3 regions of the Lysinibacillus sp. NPDC093190 genome follow, and region 1 is predicted to be linked to each of the others. Evidence: riboswitches for the same ligand, from Rfam matches in the RefSeq annotation. Region 1 holds a riboswitch; each other region holds the start of a gene.

Region 1 (4,886 bases):
GCTATTGGAATTGGCGGATTTTTGGGTGCCATCTGTCGATACAGCCTTGGTCTAGCACTTTCAAATAACGGTGGTTTTCCATTTGCGACACTTTGCATAAACTTAATTGGCTGCTTTTGTTTAGCATGGCTATTTACAATGTTTACAAAGCGTACGCCTATTATTTTAGGAATTGGTACTGGCTTTTTTGGTGCCTTTACAACCTTTTCGACATTTTCTTTAGAAACGCTATTACTTTTACAGGATAGTAAATGGCTACAAGCCGGTTTTTATATTTTAGTGAGTGTATTTGGCGGTTTAGCTTGTGCATGGCTAGGATTTAAGCTAGCAAAGGGGCGCATCGTATGGTAATTATTGGTATCGGTGGATTTTTGGGTGCACTAACGAGATTTTATCTAGGAAAATTGATTGTCCATACATACCCATGGACAACATTTTTAATCAATATAACGGGTTCTTTTGCACTTGGCTTTCTATTTGCATTACATCCTAGTGATTGGATTTGGCATTTTATAGGGATTGGTTTTTTAGGGGCCTATACGACTTTTTCAACATTTGGTTTTGAATGTTTACAGCTCTTGGAGCAGAAAAAATGGGGACAAGCGATTGTTTATATATGCACTACAATTTTATTCGGTTTACTTTTCGCTGCACTTGGCTTTTTCCTTGTGTAGTAGCATTTTTGAGAAATAGAGGTGATTTTGTGACACAGCCATCAATCGAACAATTACAAGCGCTTGAAGTTGAAGTTGAACAAACACTATATACTTTAATCGACCTAGAACTAGAAGAAAACTTTCCAGAAATGAATACCCGCTTTGCTCAATTACTTGCAAAGGTACAGGCTGCACAGTTAATCGATTATAAACTAGACGTCCTCGTTGATCCTCAAGCATTTGCAACAGAAACATGTATTCTACTTCAAAGTTTAATAGAGGCAAAGTCTAGACCACATAAAAGACAACGACTTCTAACACATCGTATGATTTTAAAAATATGGCTGCGTAAAAATCAACGCTTTATGACGGAGTTTTTACCACAAATGTTTTAGGCGCCTCTCGATGTCTCAAGGGACGCCTCCTTTTAAAGTTGCAATTGTTTCAACACTTCTTTTATTTTCCCTTCAATTGTTTCATCAAATTTCTATAGCATACAAAAAATCGCAGTTTCCTATCCTCTGATCCCTGTTATTTGTTCAAATTTCCTCCATAAATATTTCAGAATGTAACTTTGAAGTAAAGTTTGAATAAAAATATGTTGCAAATATTGATTTTTTATTTTAATATTTATTATTGTGAAAAAAGAATAATATTTTTGCTTCTTATCAAGAGAGATGGAGGGACTGGCCCGATGAAATCTCGGCAGCGGAACTTATGATTTAAGTTACTGTGCCAAATCCAGCAGGCAAAGGCTTGATAGATAAGAGGAGTGTTTTATAGATATAAGGCCTCTTCTTGTTGGTACAAGAAGAGGCCTTTTTTTCGTAAAAAGAATGGACAAAAGACGTGTCCAATTTTATTTTTTGGAGGTAGACATGAAGAAAGGGAATCCATGGGCGCTGATCCCATTTGTTGTTTTTTTGATTTTATTTATTGGTTCAGGGGTTATTACAGGTGATTTTTATGCCTTTCCTGTCATTGTAGCCATTTCCATTTCAGGCGCTGTGGCTCTGGCGATGAATCGAAAAGAATCGTTTGCGCAAAAGGTTGATATTTTTTGCAAAGGCGCAGGTAATTTAAATGTCATGCTGATGGTTGTTATTTTTCTCTTGGCTGGGGCCTTTTCAGAGGTAGCAAAAGGCATGGGGGCAGTGGACTCCACTGTTAACTTTGCTTTATCGGTCGTTCCACCAAACTTGCTTGTCGTAGGCCTGTTCATCATTGCCTGCTTTATCTCCCTGTCAATGGGTACATCGGTAGGAACGATTGTTGCACTGGCGCCAATTGGAGTTGGGATAAGCGGGCATATCGACCTTTCCATGGCTTTAGTAATGGCAGCGATTGTTGGCGGTTCGATGTTTGGCGATAATTTATCTTTTATTTCAGATACAACAATTACTGCTGTTCGTTCACAGGGTGCACAAATGAAGGATAAATTTAAAGTGAATTTTTGGATTGTGTTGCCGGCAGCTATTGTAACGAGCATTATTTTAGGGTTTATCACAATGGGTGAAACGGCACAAGTGGAACATTTAAGCTATAGTTGGGTAAAAATTATTCCCTATGTTTTGGTTATTATTTTAGCGTTAGCTGGAATGAATGTTTTCCTTGTTCTAGCATTTGGGATTGTTCTCGCTGGGGCTGTTGGCTTAGCGGATAGCAGCTATCATTTAATGAGCCTTTTCCAAAAGATTGGTGAAGGAATGGCAGGCATGTATGAAATGGCATTTCTTGCGATATTAATAGCTGGCATGGTGGAGGTTATTAAGTTTAACGGAGGAATTGACTTTCTGCTTCACCTTGCGACACGAAGAATTAAATCGAAAAAAGGTGCTGAATTTGGCATTGCTGGCCTAGTTGGCCTAACTAATTTATCTACGGCCAATAATACGATTGCTATTTTAATTGCTGGTCCGCTTGCAAAAAATATTGCTGAACAGTATGGGATTGAGCCAAGAAAGTCTGCAAGTATATTAGACATTTTCTCCTGTACGATCCAAGGCATACTGCCATACGGAGCCCAATTCCTGGCAGCCGCAAGCGTAGCTGGAATATCGCCAGTGAGCATGCTGCAATACTCTTTCTATCCAATCCTTATAGGAATTTGTGGAATTATCGCTATCCTTATCGGATACCCGAAAGAAAAGAAAGCCCGAACTTCATCACTTTAAAAAGTAGTGATTTTACATTAAAATAATCCAATTGTTTTGAAAAAAAATTAATCAAAACGATTGGATTTTTTATTTGAGGCAAGTCTGCAAGCTCGCTTTAATTAAATTAAGTTGGCACCTGTTAAAATTACCGTACTTTTTGAGGATTGAACCACTCACTTAAAAGTTCAATTGTCATGTTTTCCTCCTCCATTCATGGCATCATCATATGGTGTATAGGTCATAGTAGGTACTTTCTTTTTCACAAAAACGCGATAAATTGCACGAACCAAAATGCTTGAAAAAATCAGACTTACAATAAGCGCAACGCTATTCCCAATATTCATTCCATCTTATCCTTTCTCACCAAGTAGTTAGTTATGGTTTTCCTATTTTGTAGGCGTACTACCAATTAATGTAGGCAACTGTACTATTATATTGTCATCAAACATTGGACATGCTCAGATTGTAAAAATAATTATCCCAAAACACACTTAATTATATGATATTTCGACAATAAGTCAGTTTTTCCTGTAGTTCGGTGCATCTATTTCTTTTTCAGCAAAAACTTCATTACTGCAGGCATTCGCCGTGCCATTTCTTTCAAAGAAGTTGCTGTTTTTTTGCACTTCGCTTTCGTACAAAAAACATCTGTTCCCCGACGCCCCCAGGAAAGCCCCAGTTGGAACGGAAATCAATCCCCTCGTTTTGCCGAACCCCCTTACTTTATTTAATAGCATAATTTCATTGACACACTAATTTTCAACAACATGAAAAAACAGCTGATAAGCTTCAGCTGTTCGTTCTTTATATATGCTTAGATTTCAATCGTAGGTTTTTCCACATATGATAGTAAACTCCACCAGAAGTCATCACTGCTGGAACAGTAAAAACAAAGGAATATGTAAATCCTTGCTCTGCAATGTGTTGAATTATCCCAGTGGTAAATGTCATAAATACCCACAAAACCATCGTTATAGCAAGAGCAATGGATGCTGCTAGATTTACAGGCTTTGCAAGACGCGCTAATTTATCAATAGAAGACTCAGCGTCACTATAAATGGGTGTAGTTTCTGGTGCTGCCTTAAAAATATGCATATCTGCACTAGAACAAACATGTGTCCAGCCACCGAAAGCAAATAGTTCAAAATACTCCTCTTCTTCATCCTTCCGTAATTTACGATAATCAATACTAAAAATTACGTCTTCTGGTTCACCCTTCTCTAGCCCATAGCCAGCAAATCGAAATCTTTTTAAATGCCAGCCCTTTGCTGCTTTTTCGCTTAATTTTTTCATATCGCGCTCCTCAGAAAAAGCTAAACCATATGATTCCATATATCTCCTATTTCTCACTATTTTTGCCCCCCTTGTAGTCCCTGCTCTGCCAACTGAATCATAACCTTTCTTCTTTCGATATCTTCGAGCAATATTTCTCGACCTTTATCCGTTAAGACATAGACCTTTCTGCGAGAATCCGAATCATCGTGTAGCTGAATAAGCTGTTCAGCTACTAGTTTTTTTATAATTGTATAAAGGGATGCTGGACCAACTACGAAAGTACCCTTTGTTGTCTCCTCTATTAAACTCATGACCGCATAGCCGTGTCGAGGCTCTGTTAAGGCAGCCATAATATAAAAAACAGAATCTGTTAACTGCTCTAATGATTTCATGTCTACACCTCCAATATATCACAAAACGATATATCATTAAATAATATATCATTTTATGATATACAGAGCAACTCTATAAAAAATCCCCGCCAAGTCGTTACTTGGAGAGGATAAATAATACAATGCTCTGTAATTTTCACCGAATTGGGCGATTCCAACGTAGCTGATATCTGAACATTTCTTTTTTCGTATCCTTATCTAACAATAAAAACTCATCTCCTGCTTGAATCGCATAGTAGTTCTCTAAAGTACGAACACCTGGTTTTTTTTGCTCAGCGTTAACGACACCTATATTTTCTTCCCAAATAATGCGATGGTTTTTCATATCATATGATAATACGATACTGTCTGCACTTTCTCGCTTCGTTTGTCGATAAGAAACAATGGCATTTTGTTGTTGCAGATCA
Region 2 (4,886 bases), on a different contig from region 1:
TTTCTCAATCGACTTTTTCCACACGAATGTAAATTTGTTCGCATTCGCTTCAATCTTTGTTCCATCAATAAAAATAGCTTCTTGATCAATTAATTCTTCCTGTACCAGCTGGCAGCGGAATTGAACGAAGCATTGACGAATCAACTCTTTCACCTCTGGATGGACACGGAATCGGTTGATTGTGCGGTAGGTTGGTTCATACCCTTGAGCTAGCCACATCATCCGAAGACTATCTTTTAAAAGCGCTTCAATTTTGCGCCCTGAGAAGACAGATTGCGTGTAGGCACATAAGATAATTTTAAGCATCATGCGTGGATGGTAGGCAGGACAGCCCTCATTTCGAAGGAATAGTTTAAACGCTTCGGGCGGGATACTTTCGACTAAATGGTGGACATGGAAGGCAATATCATTCTTTTGTAACTTCACTTCTAAATCTAAAGGCAAAACTAATTGATTCATGTTATAATCTTTAAACATAAGGATCCTTCTTTCTGTATAATTTTGTTGTGGTGACCTAATTTTATCAGAAGTGGTCCTTATTTTTTTATGAAAAAAATTTAAAGCCGGTGAAATTTTACTGATCGTAAAATTTCACCGGCTTTTTAGTTTAGAGATGGGTTTTGTCCCAGCCCCTTTTGCTATATTAAGGCAATATTGCAAATGAACGCACAGGGAATCCAGAGGCTTTCTCAGGCTTTGGCACAATATTGAATATAGCAGCGCCTTTTGGAGGTAGCTTATCCAAATTTGTCATAAGCTCAATTTGGTAAGTATCTTGCTCAAGCACAAAATATTCGCCATCTAGCTTACCATTTTTACGAAAATCAGCTGCTGAATCTGTATCAAAAGTTTCGTGGCCAATAGCACTTACTTTTCGTTCGTTGAATAAAAATTGTAATGCTTCTAATCCCCAACCAGGAATATGATTATTACCATCCGCATCCTTGTTACTGAAAGCCTCTTTATCTGGCCAACGTTTACTCCAATCCGTACGCAACGCAACGAAGGTACCTGCTTCGATTTCCCCATATTCAGCCTCAAAATCAAGAATATCTTGAACACTTAATGTGAAGTCGTTATTAATTTCGGCTTCCTTAGATTTATCGATAACGATTAGTGGTAGGACTAGTTCTTTTAGCTCCAATTCTTCTAAATAGCGCGTATCTCGCACAAAATGGATAGGTGGATCGATATGTGTTCCGTATTGCCCAGGGAAAGTGAATTGCTGCGCAAAGAAGCCATCATCATGGGAAAATAATGTTTCAAATTTTGCATCATCAAACATAAAGAAGTGGGGCGAATTAGGACCAAATGTATGTGTTAAATCCACCCATTCTTTCGATTTCAATAGTTGAATTGCTTGTAAAAGTTCGTTTGCCATAATATCTTCCTGCTTTCTTTTAATTATTTTTGGATGCAACAATAAAAAAGAGCCCTCCTTGTAGAAAGAGGACTCTTGTGCAAAACAACTAAAGTAAGTCTTCTCATCTTCAAGGCTAAATTTCGCCAATTGGAATTAGCACCATACCTATAGGCTGGTTGCTGAGACTTCATAGGGCCAATCCCTCCGTCTCTCTTGATAAGAAAATGCGATATAAGAATTTTCAGAAATAATGTTTACAAACACTTTAGCATATTTATTTATAGTTTACAAGTTCAATAGGGATACATGGTTAAAATTCATAAAGATGCTAAAGGCAAAAAAAGAGGGCCCTCTTTAAAGGGCCAACTCTTCACCAATTCAAAATTAATGTTAGCTTACAACAGCTCTTATCAGTAAATGTTATATGAAATCCATCTGGTGTATAGTTCGTTTCGAATTTTAAAGTAATACCTGTTAACGCAATTAATTTTTCAACTTCTGTTTTATTTGATTGTTGTGCTGCGTTCATAAGATCATGTGCAAATTGCTCGGATTCATCAATTTTATCTGTAAGTAATTGTGCTTGCTGCATAATAGCCTTGATCCGTTTCGCAGAAGTCTTCAATCTATTTGTATTGACGGGTGGAAATGGACTTCTATTTGTTGGGTTTGTTGGCATTGCTAGATGTCTAGAAGGTAGTTGAGTAGTTGGTTGATTTGCCATTGCCCATGCTGGATAATAATTAGGATAGACAAAATACGGATAAGGATTGTAATACAACTAAATTCCTCCTATCCTATAGCTGATACTCTATATTATGTACAACAAAGACTTTCGGTGTTAATGGTTACTGCTTTGAAAAGCCTGAGTAAAAGGGGCTCAGTTCAATGGCTTAAATCTTGACCAATTTATTCTTTTTCAAAAGGAGTTATTAAGATGGATATTCGTGCATACATAAAAAATGGTTTTGAAGTTTACTATGAACGTTATAATCAGGTGTCTGAAGAAGGATTTTGTAGGTGGATGTGCCCTGACGTACCTGAAGAAATGAAAGTAGCTGATATCGATGCAGAGTGGTCTATGTGGAGAATGATTCCTTCCACTGTAACAGAGGAAGATATTCAAACGTTAGAAAAAGAGTTCGGACTTAATTTTCCCGAATGGTATAAAGCTTTTATTTCAACGTATCATCATTATTTTGGTGTAATACCTGACCAAAGTATTGAAGAACCTTTAAATAACGTAAGGGATATGTTTAATCCATCATTATGTAGTTTAGGATATCTTCCATTTACATGGGATACAGAGTATGGAAAAATAATTTGTATTGATTTAAATAATAATGCTGATGAAGAAAATTGTGCAATATATGAAATTGAACATGAAATTTTATTTGATGATGATGCCGATATTCAATCGTCATTAGACTATCTGTATCCAAATTTCAAGGCATATTTTGATGATACTTTCCTTGAGTCTAATAAATAGCAAAAAGGAAGGGGCATTTTAGACAGCACCTTCCTCGCATTTTTTTACTTATAAGCAACGTACCTATTGTTTGTTTCTATCGAAGATTAACCATAGGAACGTAGTAGCAGCGGCAAGCATCACCATGAAGAATCCGTATACAGGTGTATGCGCTAATGATTGGTGGCGAATGATGAATCCCCCGATGTATGAACCTAGAAAAATACCAATGTTAAAGGCCGAAATATTTAATGCTGAAGCCATTGAGATAGCTGATGGTATATATTTTTCTGAAAGTTGAACGGTATAAAGCTGTAATCCCGGTACATTCATAAACATAAATAGCCCCATCATAAAGACCATCATTAATCCAATAAACGATGATTCTAAAAAGAAGCCGATGCCGAGTAGTGCTAATGCTAAGCCAATAAAGATAATAAAGATAGAACGTAAAGGGTTATTATTTGCAAAATGACCACCTAATGTATTACCGATAGCAACACAAATACCAAATACAACTAATATAATGACAATTGCTTGAGGTGAATAGCCCATATATTGCTCTAATATAGGGGAAACATATGTGTACACTACAAACACGCCACCATATCCGATTGCTGTAATAAAGAGAATTAATAGCATTCGTATATTCCCTAATACTTTCCCGATATCGCGAATAGATATTGGATTGCCTTTCGATAATTGACTAGGCACAAGCAGAGCATTACTAATTAATCCAATAATACCAATAACGACAATAAAAATGAACGACATTCGCCAGTCAGTAACTTGTCCAATAAAAGTTCCTAATGGGACACCTGTCACAGTTGCTACTGTTAACCCTGTGAACATAATAGCTATTGCACTTGCTCGTTTATTAGGTGCCACAACATCTGCAGCGATAACAGAGGCAATAGACATAAACACGCCATGTGCTAATGCTGAAATAACACGGCCGGCAAGTAGTAATGAGAATGAGGGTGCTAGAGCTGCAAGTAAATTCCCGATAATAAAAAGCACCATGACGAGCAGCAATACATTTTTACGACTAAGGCGCGATGTTAAGGCTGTTAAAAGCGGTGCACCAATAGTTACACCTAGTGCATATATGGATACGGTTAAACCCGCAGTACTTAACGTTATACCGAAATCTTCTGTAATTAATGGAAGAAGTCCGACGCTTATAAATTCTGTAGAGCCAATACCAAAAGCACTGATCGCAAGTGCGAGTAATGTTAGTTTTGCATTCGGCACTTTTGTATTTTTCATTCTATTAATATCTCCTTTGATTTTTTGTATAGTGTATAGTAATATTCATACATGCCAGAAAGTTACGTAGGGTACTTTTAGTTACTTTTGAATATTACAGGGGGTTTACAATGAAAAAAGTTTATAATATTGGTGTCGAAGCCACTCTTGAAGTAATTGGGGGTAAATGGAAACCGGTCGTTCTTTGTCATCTAACCCACCATGGTAAGATTCGTACGAATGAATTTCGCCGATTGATTCCAGGCATTTCGCAAAAAATGCTAACAAGCCAATTGCGTGAATTAGAGCAGTCTGGATTAATTAATCGCAAGGTTTTCAATCAAGTACCGCCAAAAGTTGAATATTCGCTAACACCTTATGGTCAAGAGATGGACCCTGTGCTGAACATCCTTTGCACTTGGGGTGAAAAACATATCGAAGTGATGCAAGATAAAGGTGAAGATGTACTGTTAATGCAACGTGATGAAGATATCGCGATGATGCATACATCTTAAAATAGATTGGAAAGAGACTATCTAAAAAAGTTTTCTATACTAAGAAAATAAGACAGTCTCTTTCACGTTTACATAACTATCGTTTACATGACAAAATCAAACTCATCTGGGTTTGGTCCAACACGTTGATCTAGGTTCATGGCGTTAATGATCGCCATCTCTTCATCAGTTAGTGTGAAATCAAAAATATCAGCGTTTTGAATCATACGTTCTTTGCGCACAGATTTTGGAATTGTGACGATACCATTTTGAATATCCCAGCGTAAGATAACTTGAGGATTTGATTTCCCGT
Region 3 (4,886 bases), on a different contig from region 1:
ACATAGCTTTCGATAAAGAGTTGCGTTTTTCAGGTCGATTTAACACCAGGGTAGCGATATAGCCATTTTTCTCTACATAAATTTCATTTGTCATCGTAATCCTCCTACTAATCTTTCTTTAGCTTCACGGCAAAGCGGTTACCTATTGATTGAATAATCTGAACAAGGATGATTAAGATAAACACTGTCGCATACATCACATCGACCTCATATCGTAAATGCCCGTAACGGTATGCAAGGTCACCTAAACCACCAGCACCAACCATTCCTGCCATTGCTGTTGCGCCTATAAGACCGATTGTGGCAATCGTTAAGCCCAAAATAATGGATGGGCGAGCCTCACGTAGTAAGACATTCCAAATAATATGACGACGTTTAATACCCATTGCTGTATAAGCTTCCACAACACCTGGATCAACTTCTAAAAGTGCCGTTTCCATAAGGCGCGCAATATAAGGCGCTGTATAAACAACAAGCGGCACAATAACACCTTTTACACCAATAGTTGTGCCAACGATTAGCTTCGTGAACGGTAAAATGAAGAATAGTAAAATAATGAACGGTACAGAGCGAATAATATTAATAAATAAATTGAAAAATTGATAGAGAAATTTATTTTCAAACGATTGCCCCGGACGAGTTAAAACGATTAAAAGCCCTAACGGAATCCCAATTAAAATAGAAAAGAATAATGAAATCCCGACCATTTGGAAGGTTTCGATAATGGATTTCCCAATAACATCTGACCAATCTGCAAAGAAGCTTTGAATGCTATTCATTTAATTCGCCTCCTAATTCTTCAACGCTTACCCCATTTTCTGCAAAATACTTAAGTGCTTTTTCTACGATATGTGCCTCACCGTGTAGATGCACGACAATATTACCGACAATGCCGTTTTTTAATTCAATGATATTGGCTGTTAAAATATTTGGTTGAACATCATAAACTTTGCTCACTTCTGCAAGTAATGGTTTTCCTGTACTCTCACCAAGGAATGTTAAACGAATAACACTTCCCGAAACATTTAATTGCTCGATAAGGGAAGGGGATAAATTACGTTGAGAAATGGTATTTAAAAACTTTCGGGTCGTTGGATGCTGAGGCTTCGAAAATAGTTCTATAGCAGAGCCATATTCCACAACTGTCCCTGATTCAAGAACGGATACATCATCGCAAATTTTTTGTATAACATTCATTTCATGTGTAATGAGTAAAATAGTGATGCCTAGCTCACGATTAATTTTCAAGAGAAGCTCAAGAATGGCGTCAGTTGTTTCAGGATCGAGTGCACTTGTCGCTTCATCACTGAGCAAAATCTCAGGCTCTTGGGCAAGGGCACGTGCAATAGCGACACGTTGTTTTTGACCACCTGAAAGCTGGCTAGGATAACTATCTAATTTCTCTGTTAGGCCAACAATTTCTGCATATTTTGCAACGCGTTTTTTTACTTCGGAGTCGTTATAGCCAAGAAGCTTTAATGGTACCGAAATATTGTTGTAAACAGTCGCTGTTTTTAAGAGGTTAAAATGCTGGAAGATCATCCCGATTTTTTGACGGGTTTTGCGGAGGTCGTTTAGAGAAAGGGAAGTAATATCTACATGATCAATCAATACCTTTCCTGTTGTTGGACGCTCTAATAAATTGACACAGCGAATAAGGGTACTTTTTCCTGCGCCACTATAGCCAATAACTCCATGAATTTCACCTTTTTTGACATGTAAGTTAATACCATCTATTGCTTTGACGATACCTTTTTTAGTTTTAAATTCTTTTGTTATATTTTCTAATTGAATCATACTGTGATATCTCCTTTCTAAGACCTTCTATAAAGCAAGAATCTGCTAGCTTTCCTGTAGGAGTCTTGCAGATTCTCGATTTTATGAAGGGTCCTTAATTGTCACTTACCAGCTTGGAATTACAGAACCTTGGAATTTTTCTTCTATAAATTTACGTACTTCATCAGATTGATAAGCTTCAACGAATTTTTTGATTGTTGGGTCGTCTTCGTTTTCAGCACGGACTGCAATGTAATTCACATAAGGAGAGTCAGTAGATTCTAAAAGGATTGAATCTTTTTTAGGATTAATGCCAGCATCAAGAGCGAAGTTCGTATTAATAGCTGCCACATCTACTTCACTAAGCTGTTTTGGAATTTGTGCAGCTTCTAATTCTATGAATTTTAAATTCTTTTTATTTTCTTCCACATCGCGAATAGATGCTGTTAAGCCGGTACCGTCTTTTAATTTAATATAGCCGGCCTCTTGAAGGACAAATAGGGCACGAGCTCCGTTCGTTGGATCATTTGGCAATCCGAATGTTGCACCATCAGGTACTTCATCGAGTGATTTATATTTTTCAGAGTAAATGCCTAAAGGATTTAAAATTGTTTTTCCTACTGGCACTAAATCTGTATTGTGATCTTTGTTAAATGTATCGAGGAATGGCTTGTGTTGATAGCTATTTACATCAAGATCACCCTCGGCTAACGATGTATTTGGTAAAACATAATCAGAGAAAGATTTTACTTCTACCTCTAAGCCCTGTTCTTTGGCAACTTTTGCAGCAACCTCTGCAATTTGCTCGTGTGGACCAGAAGTTACACCTACTACAATTTTATGTTCATTAATAGCCTTACTTTGACTATCTTTACTATCTTCTTTAGTACCACAGCCTACTAATGCTGCTACCAATGTGAGACTCGCTAAACCTAATAAAATTTTGTTTTTCTTTTTCATGAAACATACCTCCAAAGTTGTTTTATCGGTTTTTAAAAAAACAATTTCGCCTTGGCGTAATTGCCGTCCGGATTTTGAATTGTGCTAGCACAATTCAAAATCCGTGACATCCGCCGGAGGCTTTTATCTTCATATAAATGAAGATAAAAAAAACTCTCTTAAAAAATTAAGAGAGGCTCATGAAAAAGTGTCCTCTCTTATCTTTCAAACGATGATCGTTTGCAGGATTTAGCACCTTCCTTAAAAAAAGGAGGTTGCCGAGCTTCATAGGGCCAGTCCCTCAGCTACTCTTGATAAGAGATTTATAATATTTTTTTGTAAATCCGATAGAACTAATATAAATTATAGGATATAGTAAGTCAATCGAATTTTTAAAATTTTTTATTTTATTATAATATTTAGTTGAAACAGAATCCGCTAGAAGAAGGGCTGGAGCAACTAAAAAAGATAGTGAAATGAAAAACTGTTCCCATAGCAAGTTGAGCTAATGGAACAGTTTTTCGGGTAGAGTCTAGTCAGGTAGGGGGATTGAAATGTTCATGAGCTAAATAAGTTTAATTTTTCAATTCTGCTGATCGCTTCACATAAGCGGTCTTCGCTAACAAGTAAGCCAACCCGCACATAGCCTTCACCATATTGACCGAAGCCATTGCCTGCAGCTACTGCGATATCAGCTTTGTCGAGCAATAAATCGGCAAATTGTTCACTCGTAAAACCTAATGGAACAGGGAGCCATGCAAAGAAAGAGCCTCTCGGTGCTGTTACTTGCCAACCAATTCGCTGAGCTTCCTCAATCAGGACGTTTCGCCGACGCTCGTAAGTCGCTCTTAGTCCATCCGCGCAACTCTGGGAAGCAGTAAGTGCAACTGCCGCGGCTTGTTGCACTGCAGGAAATTGACTACAAAATAGATGATCTTGAATAAGGTTAATGGCTGCAACAATATCGGGGTTACCAACTGCAAAACCAATGCGCCAGCCTGCCATATTGTACGTTTTGGATAATGTATACATTTCAATACCGACATCTTTCGCACCGTCTGCTTGCAGGAAACTGATAGGTCTATTGCCGTCAAACCCAATCGCACCGTAGGCAAAATCATGTGATACGATAATATTGTGCTCTTTTGCAAAGCGTACTGTTTCCTCGAAAAATTCAAGTGTTGCAGTACCACCAGTTGGGTTATTCGGGTAATTCAAGTAAAGAAGCTTTGCCTTTTCTTTTACTTCATCGGATAAAGCATTATAATCAGGTAGGAAATTATTTTCTGCAAAAAGTGGCATGACTTCAAAATTTACATCACCTAATATAACACCAGATAAGTAATCTGGATATCCTGGATCCGGTAATAGCATTGTATCACCGGGATTTAAAACGGCTAACGGTAGCTCAACAAGACCGATTTTCGTACCACCGAGAATAGCTACCTCTGTTTCAGGGTCAATGTCAACATTGTATTCACGCTTGTAGAAGCTTGCTGCTGCTTGGCGTAATTCTACTATGCCACGAAATGGAGAGTATTTATGATTTTGAGGATTTTCTGCTGCCTCCTGTAATGCTTTAATAATATGTGGAGGAGTGGGTTGGTCTGGATTACCTTGGCCAAGATTAATAACATCACGCCCTTCAGCTAGAGCAGTGTTTACTTTTTGCACAAGTGCTGCAAAAAATTGAGTTGGGAGTTGCTGTAGTTTTTTTGAGAATTCCATGCACGTCCACCTTTTTCAGAATATAATAATTATTAAAGATATGATGCACATAATATTACTTTTTTTAGTAATTGTCTAGAGCCTTTTCAGTTAACTGAAAACAAAAAGAGACCCAAATGAGGTGGGAAAATTGAACAAAGTCTCATATTTTATCGTCAATGCTTTTACTACAGAGCTTTACAAGGGAAATCCCGCAGCAGTCTGTTTACTTGATTCAGCCATACCTGAGTCGACCATGCAGGAAATTGCTCAGGAGATTCCTGTACCAACAACAGCTTTTGTCCAAAAGAAAGATGATGATTTTTTTCTTAGATGGTTTACGCCAGCAAAGGAAATACCGATTTGTGGACATGGAACAATTGCTAGTGCTTTTTTACTCTGGAAACAAGGGATTGTACCCGTCAATTCTTCGATTACATTCCAGACTTTAAGTGGTCCTTTGC

What was found. Region 1 has a riboswitch for S-adenosylmethionine ahead of ACQKOF_RS03105 (Na+/H+ antiporter NhaC family protein). Riboswitches for the same ligand answer to the same signal wherever they lie in the genome.
Region 2: it holds a riboswitch for S-adenosylmethionine, as region 1 does, so the genes downstream of both, ACQKOF_RS03685 (cyclase family protein) here and ACQKOF_RS03105 (Na+/H+ antiporter NhaC family protein) in region 1, are expected to answer to the same signal.
Region 3: it holds a riboswitch for S-adenosylmethionine, as region 1 does, so the genes downstream of both, ACQKOF_RS08285 (MetQ/NlpA family ABC transporter substrate-binding protein) here and ACQKOF_RS03105 (Na+/H+ antiporter NhaC family protein) in region 1, are expected to answer to the same signal.

Annotation. Positions count from the first base shown of each region.
Region 1 covers NZ_JBNNVG010000002.1:229,469-234,354, forward strand. Annotated here, with positions in the region: gene crcB (fluoride efflux transporter CrcB) at 1-351, shown strand, start outside; gene crcB (fluoride efflux transporter CrcB) at 345-674, shown strand; gene ACQKOF_RS03100 (hypothetical protein) at 704-1,051, shown strand; SAM riboswitch class I at 1,319-1,426, shown strand; gene ACQKOF_RS03105 (Na+/H+ antiporter NhaC family protein) at 1,535-2,830, shown strand; gene ACQKOF_RS03110 (DUF3951 domain-containing protein) at 2,998-3,156, opposite strand; gene ACQKOF_RS03115 (DUF2812 domain-containing protein) at 3,617-4,162, opposite strand; gene ACQKOF_RS03120 (PadR family transcriptional regulator) at 4,162-4,479, opposite strand; gene ACQKOF_RS03125 (PA2928 family protein) at 4,616-4,886, opposite strand, start outside.
Region 2 covers NZ_JBNNVG010000003.1:32,463-37,348, forward strand. Annotated here, with positions in the region: partial or broken gene ACQKOF_RS03680 (IS1182 family transposase) at 1-477, opposite strand, end outside; gene ACQKOF_RS03685 (cyclase family protein) at 644-1,381, opposite strand; SAM riboswitch class I at 1,482-1,586, opposite strand; gene ACQKOF_RS03690 (hypothetical protein) at 1,734-2,144, opposite strand; gene ACQKOF_RS03695 (SMI1/KNR4 family protein) at 2,301-2,852, shown strand; gene ACQKOF_RS03700 (MFS transporter) at 2,916-4,100, opposite strand; gene ACQKOF_RS03705 (winged helix-turn-helix transcriptional regulator) at 4,211-4,594, shown strand; gene ACQKOF_RS03710 (aldo/keto reductase) at 4,678-4,886, opposite strand, start outside.
Region 3 covers NZ_JBNNVG010000007.1:152,863-157,748, reverse strand. Annotated here, with positions in the region: gene ACQKOF_RS08300 (enoyl-CoA hydratase/isomerase family protein) at 1-94, opposite strand, end outside; gene ACQKOF_RS08295 (methionine ABC transporter permease) at 108-779, opposite strand; gene ACQKOF_RS08290 (methionine ABC transporter ATP-binding protein) at 772-1,797, opposite strand; gene ACQKOF_RS08285 (MetQ/NlpA family ABC transporter substrate-binding protein) at 1,903-2,736, opposite strand; SAM riboswitch class I at 2,931-3,036, opposite strand; gene ACQKOF_RS08280 (pyridoxal phosphate-dependent aminotransferase) at 3,274-4,443, opposite strand; gene ACQKOF_RS08275 (PhzF family phenazine biosynthesis protein) at 4,574-4,886, shown strand, end outside.